DNA from 3 places in the Blastococcus sp. KM273129 genome. Region 2 is predicted to be linked to each of the others. Evidence: riboswitches for the same ligand, from Rfam matches in the RefSeq annotation. Region 2 holds a riboswitch; each other region holds the start of a gene.
The links. A riboswitch is a leader RNA that binds a small molecule or an ion and turns the genes downstream of it on or off. The one in region 2 is predicted to bind cyclic di-AMP.

Region 1: it holds a riboswitch for cyclic di-AMP, as region 2 does, so the genes downstream of both, E9565_RS13515 (M23 family metallopeptidase) here and E9565_RS12140 (M23 family metallopeptidase) in region 2, are expected to answer to the same signal.
Region 3: it holds a riboswitch for cyclic di-AMP, as region 2 does, so the genes downstream of both, E9565_RS02170 (C40 family peptidase) here and E9565_RS12140 (M23 family metallopeptidase) in region 2, are expected to answer to the same signal.

The regions. Positions count from the first base shown of each region.
Region 1 covers NZ_SSXB01000045.1:19,925-22,872, reverse strand. Annotated here, with positions in the region: gene E9565_RS13525 (DUF3105 domain-containing protein) at 1-193, shown strand, start outside; gene E9565_RS13520 (DUF305 domain-containing protein) at 327-983, shown strand; cyclic di-AMP (ydaO/yuaA leader) riboswitch at 1,318-1,471, shown strand; gene E9565_RS13515 (M23 family metallopeptidase) at 1,703-2,761, shown strand; gene E9565_RS13510 (TVP38/TMEM64 family protein) at 2,919-2,948, opposite strand, start outside.
Region 2 covers NZ_SSXB01000037.1:18,457-21,404, forward strand. Annotated here, with positions in the region: gene E9565_RS12135 (peptidoglycan DD-metalloendopeptidase family protein) at 1-126, opposite strand, end outside; gene E9565_RS12140 (M23 family metallopeptidase) at 371-1,489, opposite strand; cyclic di-AMP (ydaO/yuaA leader) riboswitch at 1,664-1,817, opposite strand; gene ccsB (c-type cytochrome biogenesis protein CcsB) at 2,030-2,770, opposite strand.
Region 3 covers NZ_SSXB01000004.1:20,826-23,773, forward strand. Annotated here, with positions in the region: gene E9565_RS02160 (M15 family metallopeptidase) at 1-219, shown strand, start outside; gene E9565_RS02165 (hypothetical protein) at 296-616, shown strand; cyclic di-AMP (ydaO/yuaA leader) riboswitch at 831-979, shown strand; gene E9565_RS02170 (C40 family peptidase) at 1,086-2,066, shown strand; gene E9565_RS02175 (M48 family metallopeptidase) at 2,229-2,948, shown strand, end outside.

The DNA.
Region 1 (2,948 bases), on a different contig from region 2:
GTCCTGGAACCACCAGCTGAAGGTCGACTCTGCCGCCGATCCACGCATCAAGCAGTACGCCGATTTCATGACCTTCAACGCCGAGCTCTTCCCCGAGCCGGGTGCCACCTGTCAGAGTCCGCAGTTCCTGGCCGACCCGCTCGTGGAGGACGGCGCCGCTCTCGACCCCGACTCCGGGACGTCGGCGCCGTGATCAGCTCGGCGCCCCGCGCACGCACCGCCAGGTGGAATCGCCGGCGCGTCAGCGGGAGCGATCGACAGGCCATCCAGTTCCAGACGAGTGCCGTGCCGGGCGAGCGAATCGGCGATCAGACCGGTGGAGAGGGATGGTGACGGGAAAGACGACCGCTCGGTCGGGGTATCGCCCGCTGCGGGCTTTTCTGGGCGTGGTCATCGCAGTCGGGCTGCTGCTGCTCGGCGGCGGAGCGGCTGTGGCACTCGGTCTGGGTCGGGACGAGGCGCCCGGCGCGGATTCCGTGGACGCCGGCTTCTCGCGAGACATGTCCCGCCATCATCTGCAGGCAGTCGAGATAGCCAACCTGGCGTTCGAACGCACCGAGGATCCAGAGATCCGCCAGATGGCGTTCGACATCTCGGCCACACAGACCAATCAGGCCGGGCGCATGCAGGGCTGGCTGTCGCTCTGGGGGATCCCACCCACTGGTGGTGAGTCGATGGCCTGGATGGCGACCGACGAGCACGCCGGCCACGACGCGGCCATGGGGGCCGGCGGCCCGATGCCAGGCATGGCCACCGAAGAGGAGTTGACGGAGCTGCGGGATTCGTCGGGCACGGCATTCGACCGACGCTTCCTGCAGTTGTTGATTCGTCATCACCAGGGTGGTCTGGAGATGGCGGAGTCGGCTGCGGATCGCGCCGAGGAGCAGGCGGTGCGCAGTCTCGCGGGCACGATCGCCAAGACGCAGGCTGCCGAGACCGTCACGATGACGAAGATGCTGAGCGCCCGCGAAGGCGAGCCCTGACCCGAACCCTGAGGCGGGGCCAGGCTCTGCACTCCCTGGTGGGATCGGCGGAGAGCACTTCCTCGGATCGATCTTGGACGATCAGGAGCCTGCTGAAGATGGGTCCTTCCGGCCGCAGCCCCTTCCTATCCTCGGCCTCGCGACAGGCGTCCTGCTGGGCCCTCCTGTTTCGCCGAACCTCGCGCTGCCTGCAGATCGCCCCGCTCGGTCGTGGGCCGACGGTGCCTTTGCTGGTCACCCCGGCCGCCGTTACCTGACCGTGACAAACTATTCGCTGTCGTAGTAGCGTCTCGCCCGGTCCGACCGAGCCCACGCCCCTCGACCGAGGGGCCTCGGCCGGATCCCGCCGAACTGTCGTCGATGACCGTCACGACGGACCGGGGACCCACCATTCCCTCGGGGTGAATCCTGCGCACTGCCCGGTGCCAGGTAGGGCGCCTTCCCGCCCGAACCCGTCAGCTAACTCGGTAGGCGGCGCGAAGGAAACGGAGCTCGTCGCGTTGGCGACCCTGCATGCACAACCTGTCCGCGACGACCTCTCGCCACGTGAGCGACCTGAACCCCTCCGCCGGCGACGCCCTCTTGGCAGGACCATCGCGGGCTCCACGCTGGCTGCCCTGACTAGCGTCGCAATCAGCATTTCGATGACTCCAGCCGTCGCGGCACCGGGTGACGAGGCTGCAGCCGCACGGTCCGACCGTGACGCAGCGGCAGCTGAGGTGCGACGTCTCGAACAGCTGGTCGCCGAGTCGGAGGACGAGCTCTCGCGCTTCACCGTCGAGGCCGAGGCCGCAGCGGACACCTCTCGGCAGGCACAGGAGGAACTCGCCGCCGCACAGGCCGCAGCGTCCGCCGCGGAGGCAGAACTCCAGACCGCCACAGCCGCGGTGGACCAGGCGCGGGCCGGAGTCGCCCGTCTGGGCCGGGAGACCTACATGCGAAGTGATGCCCTGGAGACTGCGGCGGCCTTGCTGGACTCGGCCGGCCCGGCGGAGTTCCTGCAGCGAGCGTCCACCCTCGAGATGCTGACCGACGATCGCGCGGCCGAGCTCACCGAGTTCCGTGCGCTGGAGCGGGAGAAGGCCGAGGCTGGACGTGCTGCACAGACGGCCCTTTCAGAGCGCGACCAGGCGGCGGCCGGAGCGGCTGAGCTCGAGGCCGCCGCGCAGGCGCGGCTGGTTGAAGCCAAGGACGCCTACGACAGCGTCACCTCCGAGCGAGCTGCACTGCAGGGCCGGCTGCAGCAGGCCGAGATCGCACTGCTCGAACTCGAGGGCGCCGCTGACGGACGAGCCGCGTGGGCGGACCGGATCAACACGGAGAACGCGCAGAGAGACGCACAGGCTGCCGCTACAGCGGCGGCGGCTGCCAGTGGTCGCGCAGTGGCTCCCACCACCGGTCGCGTGACCTCCTGCTACGGCTCTCGCTGGGGAACCATGCACTACGGGGTCGACATCGCCGCGCCCATCGGCACGCCGATCTATGCGCCCGAGGCGGGGCGGGTCCTCCAGGCCGGTCCGGCCAGCGGCTTCGGGCTAGCCGTATACGTCCAGCATCCCGACGGCTCGATCACTGTCTACGGGCACATCAACGACTACTTCGTCCAGGCCGGCCAACAGGTTTCGATCGGCCAGCAGATCGCCGAGGTCGGCAACACCGGCCAGTCAACTGGCCCTCACCTGCACTTCGAGGTGCGTACCGGTGGGCTCAACGCCAACCGAGGCAACCCGATCCCCTGGTTGGCGGCGCGCGGGGTCTCTCTCGGCGGAGGATGCTGAGCGATCGGCAATCTCGTCACGGTAGGCATCTCAGGGGCGGAGGGGGCTCATGGGCATACCCGTCCATGAGCCCCCGCTTCTGTGCGGCCGGATCTTTCGCCGGTCCGCTGGCAGCAGCCCCGGGTTGCCTGGAGCGGGCCGGATGCGCGTCGCTGCGTCAGCCCGGAGGCGGGGCGACGGTCGAGCC
Region 2 (2,948 bases):
CGGCCGGAAGGGACGGTGGTGGGACATGGCTTGCTCCCCGGGGAAGAGGGTGGCGGTGCGGATGAGCCCGAGCAGAGTCCCACTATCACCATTAGTAGCGGTGGCAACACGCGGAACGACCGCCACGGATCGTCACCACGCAGTGACTCAAGCGACGTCAGGAGCGCGCAACCCGCTTCGCTCGCAACGGGGTCACGCCCCAGGTCCACGTTGACCTAGTGCGACCCCGCGGTTTCCCGATCGATCACCGATCAGCAGGAAGCTAGCTGTTCGCGCTCCCATCCCCGTGTCAGTAGTCATCACGGTGTGCGGGTCGTCTCCCGGCAGTCGCCTGGTATCAGATCGATCCACCCATCTCGCGGGTCAGCCCTCAGCCACAAGCCAGGTCGATGCCGCGCGCAGCGAGCCACGGCGTGGGGTTGACGCGGTTCGCGTAGAGCCCCCCGGTGTGCGTCTCGATGTGCAGGTGCGGACCGGTCGACTGACCTCTATTGCCCACCTCGGCGATCTGCTGGCCCGCCGTGACGACCTGACCCGAGGTCACGAAGTACTGGTTGATGTGACCGTAGACGGTGATCGTGCCGTCCGGGTGCTCGATGTAGACCGCGTAGCCGAAGCCGTTCGCCGTGCCGGCGTGCAGGACCACGCCGCCCTCGGGGGCGTAGATCGGCGTCCCGATGGGGGCGGCGATGTCGACGCCGTTGTGGTTGGTCCCGGACCGGTTGCCGTAGCAGGACGTGACACGGCCGGCGACCAGAGAAGCCGTGCCGGCTTGAGCTCTAACCAGCTCCTTGCGCTCTTCCTGCTCCCAGGCGGCGGCGGGATCGGCCACCCCCCGACTGGCGAGCAGCTGCGTCTCGGCCGCGCGGAGCTGCTCCTCCAGAGCCGCCCTCTCCGCGGCGGCGGCGTCGTACGCCTCCTGCGAAACCCCCAGCTGAGCCTGCGCGGCCGCCTCGGCCTCGGCGGCGGCACGCGCTGCCGTCTCCTGCTGCGCGACCGCGGCCTTCGCAGCCCGGTCGGCCTCCTCCTGCCGCTGCTGGACCTCCTCGAACGCCTCCAACCGTTCCGCACGGTCCTCGCCAAGCAGGTCCATGGTCGCGGCCCGCTGCAGCACCTCCTCCGGCCCTGCCGCTTCCAGCAGGACCGCCGCGTCGCCGAGTGGGTCAGCCCCCATGTAGAGCTCCCGACCCACGGCGGCGACGTCCTCCTGCCCCTGCTCGACGGCGGCCTGCGCGGCCGCGAGCTCCGCAGCCGCCGCGTCCGCCGTGGCCCGGGCCGATGCCAGCTCTGCCTGGGCGGCGCGCGAGGCCTCGGCAGCCGCCTCGGCCTCGATGGTCGCCCGCTGCACCTTCTCCTCGGCAGCGGCGAGGAGCTGGTCGATCCGCTCGATCTCCGCGGCGAGCTCACTCCCCGCCGCCACGGCCTGTGGCGGATTGCCGGGGGCGGCGAGTGCCGACTGCGCGGCCGCCGCGACGAGCAAGGCCGCCATCGCTGCGGCGACCGCGCCGCGGCGGGGGGTCCGCCGCGGGGCTCGACTGGCACGGGTGGGTACGGAGGTGCTGGCTGAGTTGACGGTCCGAGCCCCGCGTCGGGCGGAGCTGCCCTCGGATGCGACGGTGGTCGGGGCATGACAATGGTGCAGGGGCGCCAAGGCGGCGTCGCTCCGTTCTTCCTGGCCGCCTACCGGGTTAGCTGACGGGTTCGGGCGGGAAGGCGCCCTACCGGGTGCGCGCAGGCGCACCCGGATTCACCCCAGGGGGATCGGTGGGTCCCCGGTCCGTCCGGCTGGGAAGCGGACGGTTCGGCGGGGCCGGTCGAGGTCCTCGCTCTGAGGACGGGGCTCGGCCGGACCGGAGAGGACGGTAGTACGAAGACGCTTAGTTGTCACGGTCGGGTAACGGATCGCCTCAGTGATGACTGGCAGAAGGGTGCGGGGCTGGTGCCGGCCGGCACGTGCCCATGCGCGGAGGAGCCATGCCGCGCACCCCGAGAGGATCGCTGTGCGCGTGCGCCCCGCCACCTCCGACGGTCAGGAGACCCCGCCGTAGGAGTGCAGCCCGGTCGAGACCAGGTTCACGAAGAGCAGGTTGAACACCAGACTGGCGAAGGCGACGAGGTTGACCCACGCCGCGGGCCGGCCACGCCACCCGGCGGTGGTACGAGCGTGGAGATAGGCGGCGTACAGGGCCCACGAGATGAACGCCCACGTCTCCTTGGGATCCCAGCCCCAGAACCGTCCCCAGGCACTCTCCGCCCAGATCGCCCCGGCGACCACCGCGAAGGTCCAGACCGGGAAGCCGAAGACCGCCGTGCGGTGGGCGACGCGGTCCAGCGCCTCCACCGTGGGCATCCGGCCCCACAGGCCGACGGGCAGCTCCTCACCTGCGTTCCGCGACCGTTCCCGGTGCGCCGCCACCAGGAGCAGAACGCTGGCCACGGCACTGACGATGAAGATGCCGAAGGAGAGGATCGCCGCCGACACGTGCACAGCGAGCCAGTCGGAGCGCAGCGCGGCGATCAGCGGCCCCGACTCGGCATAGAGGTACAGCCCGATCAGGACCAGGCCGAACACCACGGGACCGAGCACGAACAGCCCCAGCCCCCGCAGCACGGGAGCACGGAGCCCGAACACGAGGAAGGCGACGACGCCGGCCAAGAGGGCCGCCGTGCCGAACTTGTACATGTTCCCCCACGGCACACGGCCGGTAGCCAGGCTGCGCGCCACCAGCACGTCGGCATGGGCAAGAGCGCCGACGGCGGTCACGGCCATCCCGACCGGTCCACAGCGACGGCTCGGCGACTCGCCGTCGGCGGCCTGCGGCTCCGTTGGCTGCTCCGTACCTGCACCGGCGGAGACGAGCGCGGTCCTGCGAGGCGACGGTCGCCGCCCGAAGGCGGGGTCCGCCGCGAAGGCGAGCGCCGCGACGGCGTAGACAACGATCGAGACG
Region 3 (2,948 bases), on a different contig from region 2:
CTCTACGGGGAGAAGCCGGCGCTGGCGGCGATCCCGGGTACGAGCAACCACGGCTGGGGGCTCGCGGTGGACCTGTGCGGCGGCATCCAGTCCTTCGGGACGCCGCAGTACGCCTGGATGGTGGCCAACGCCGGCCGCTTCGGCTTCCTCCACCCGACCTGGGCCGATCCCGGCAACGGGCGCGAGGAGCCGTGGCACTGGGAGTACGCGGGCAGCTGACCCCGCCCGGCGCCGTGGCCGGAAATGTCGGTGCCTCCTCCTAGCGTGCGCAGCGACTCACGGAGGAGAGAACGCCATGCTCATCGACTGCGACACCTGCACCGCCCGCGGGACCGGCTGCGCCGACTGCGTGGTGACCGTGCTGCTCGGGGCCCCACCGGGGTGGCAGGGGGTCGACCCGGTCGTCGTCCCGATGGCCGGGCGCGCCCGCGGCGGCCCGGCCCCGGCCGCGGAAGACGTCGTCGTCCCACCGCCGGGTGTGGTGGTGGAGTTCGACGAGGTGGAGCGGCGGGCCGTCCGGGCGCTCGCCGAGGGCGGGCTGGTGCCCCCGCTGCGGCACCCGGACGGCGCCGGCGGTCACGGCGGCGGCCGGTCCGATGGCCGGCGCACGGGCTGAGCTCCGGCCTGCGCCGACCGCCTCCCTCACACAGCGTCAGGGGGCTCCGCGGCGAGGCGTGCCCCTGACCTGGGGACTCTCGTCCCACAGGTTTCTCCGACCACCATTTGTCACGGCCGCATCACGGTCGTTAGGGTTCTCGCCGTCCGGCCGGGTGGTCGTCATCCGTCGATGGATGGCCTCGACCGGACACCGCCTAATCACCGCCGGGCGCGCACCACTGGCGCCCACGGTGTACCGGGGACCCACCGCACTCCTGGGGTGAGTTCTCCCGCAGCCGGTCCGCCGGTGCGCGGGGGATAGGGCCAGTCTTCCCAGCCCGAACCCGTCAGCTAACTCGGTCGGCGGTCGCAGAGGAAGAAACGGAGAGCCGCCGCTCGTGGCGACCCCTCACGCACTGCTGACGCACGCCCCCGAACAGCTCCGGACCGCCGGCCGGTGCACCCCCCGCACCCGTCGCCTCGGCCCGGTGCGCACGGGCTTCCTGGTCACCGCCGTCGCCGCCGTGACCGTCACCGCCCTCCCGGGCACGGCATCGGCCGTCCCCGGTGCCGACGACGTCGCCGCACAGGTGGCCGAGGCCAGCCACGAGCTCGAGGTGGTCTCCGAGCAGCTCAACGAGGCGCGCGTCGTCCTCGCCCGCCACCAGGACGAGGCGGAGGCGGCCGGCGAGGCCGCTGCCGAGGCGGAGGCCCGGATCGGCTCCCTCGACGGGCACATCCGCAGACTGGCCCGCAGCGCCTACACCGGCAGCGGCATGACGCAGCTCGACGCCCTGCTGACCAGCGACTCGGCCGAGGACCTCGTCGACCAGCTCGGCACCCTCGACGCCATCGCCGGGCACACCAACGCGGTGCTCGGCGAGGTGTCGCAGGCCGCCGAGGACGCGGAGCGGTCCCGCGACGCCGCAGCGGAGGCCGCCGCCGACGCCGAGCGCACGGTGGCGCGGATCGCCGCCCAGCAGGAGGAGCTCGAGGCGAAGATCGCCGACTACCAGCGCCGCTACGAGGCGCTCACCGCGCCGCAGCAGGAGCAGGTGGCCCGGGCGCACGGCGGCGCCGCGCTGCCCGCGCCGAGCGCCGTCACCGCGCCGAGCTCGGCCGCCCAGGTCGCGGTGAACACCGCGCTCGCCCAGATCGGCGACCCGTACGTCTGGGGCGCCGGTGGGCCGAACGCCTTCGACTGCTCGGGCCTGACCTCCTACGCCTACGCCGCGGCGGGTGTGACGCTGCCGCACTCCAGCCGGTCGCAGAGCCAGATGGGCACGCCCGTCTCGCGCAGCCAGCTGCAGCCGGGTGACCTGGTGTTCTTCTACAGCCCGGTCAGCCACGTCGGCATGTACATCGGCAACGGCCAGATGGTGCACGCGTCGACGTCCGGTCAGCCGGTGAAGGTGGCGAGCCTGGACTCGATGGGGAGCTACAACAGCGCTCGGCGCATCGCCGGGTGACAGCCGCGGGAGCACCGCAGCGAGGCGCGAGCGAGGAGCGGACCGAGGCGCGGAAGCCGGCCCGCGCCATCGTGGGCCGAGCGCCTCGGCGGCCGCGAGGAGGGCCGGTGACCCCACCCGGGGTCACCGGCCCTCCTCGTCCGGCTCACTAGGATCGCCCGGGTGAGCGCTCGCCGGGTCGCCCTGGTGACCGCGGCCCTCCTGGGGATCGCCGTCGTCGTCGTCATCGCCGTGCGGACCCCGTGGACCGTCCTGCCCGAACCCCCGGGCGGGTACACCGAACCGGATCCGACCGCCGGGCTGGAGCCCGACCGGATCGCGCGCGCCGAGGCGTTCGCGGACGCCCTGCGGCCGGCCTCGCTGCTCTCCCTCGTGCTGGGCCTGGCGGTGTCGGCGGTGCTCGGGCTGACCCCGCTGGGCGCCCGCCTCGTGCGCGCCGTGGGTGCGCGGGTCGGCGGCCGGTGGCCGGTGCAGGTGCTGGTCGCGGTGCCGGTCCTCCTGCTGCTGGGGCGCCTGGTCACCCTGCCCGTGTCCGCCTACGCCGAGTCGGTGCGCAGGAGCTACGGCCTGTCCACCCGCAGCTGGCTGTTGTGGCTGCGCGACGTCGCGGTCTCCCTCGCCATCAGCGCGGCGCTGACCGTCGTGGTGGTGCTGGCCCTCCTCTGGCTCGTCCGCCGGGCTCCGCGCAGCTGGTGGGCGTGGGCCGGGGCGGCCGCGGCCGGCCTGGTGGTCGTGGGGTCGTTCCTCTACCCGGTGGTCATCGAGCCGGCCTTCAACAGCTTCGAGCCGTTGCCGGCGGGGGAGCTCCGCAGCGACCTGCTCGCCCTCGCCGAGGAGAACGGCACCCCGGTGCAGGACGTGCTGGTCTCCGACGCCTCCCGG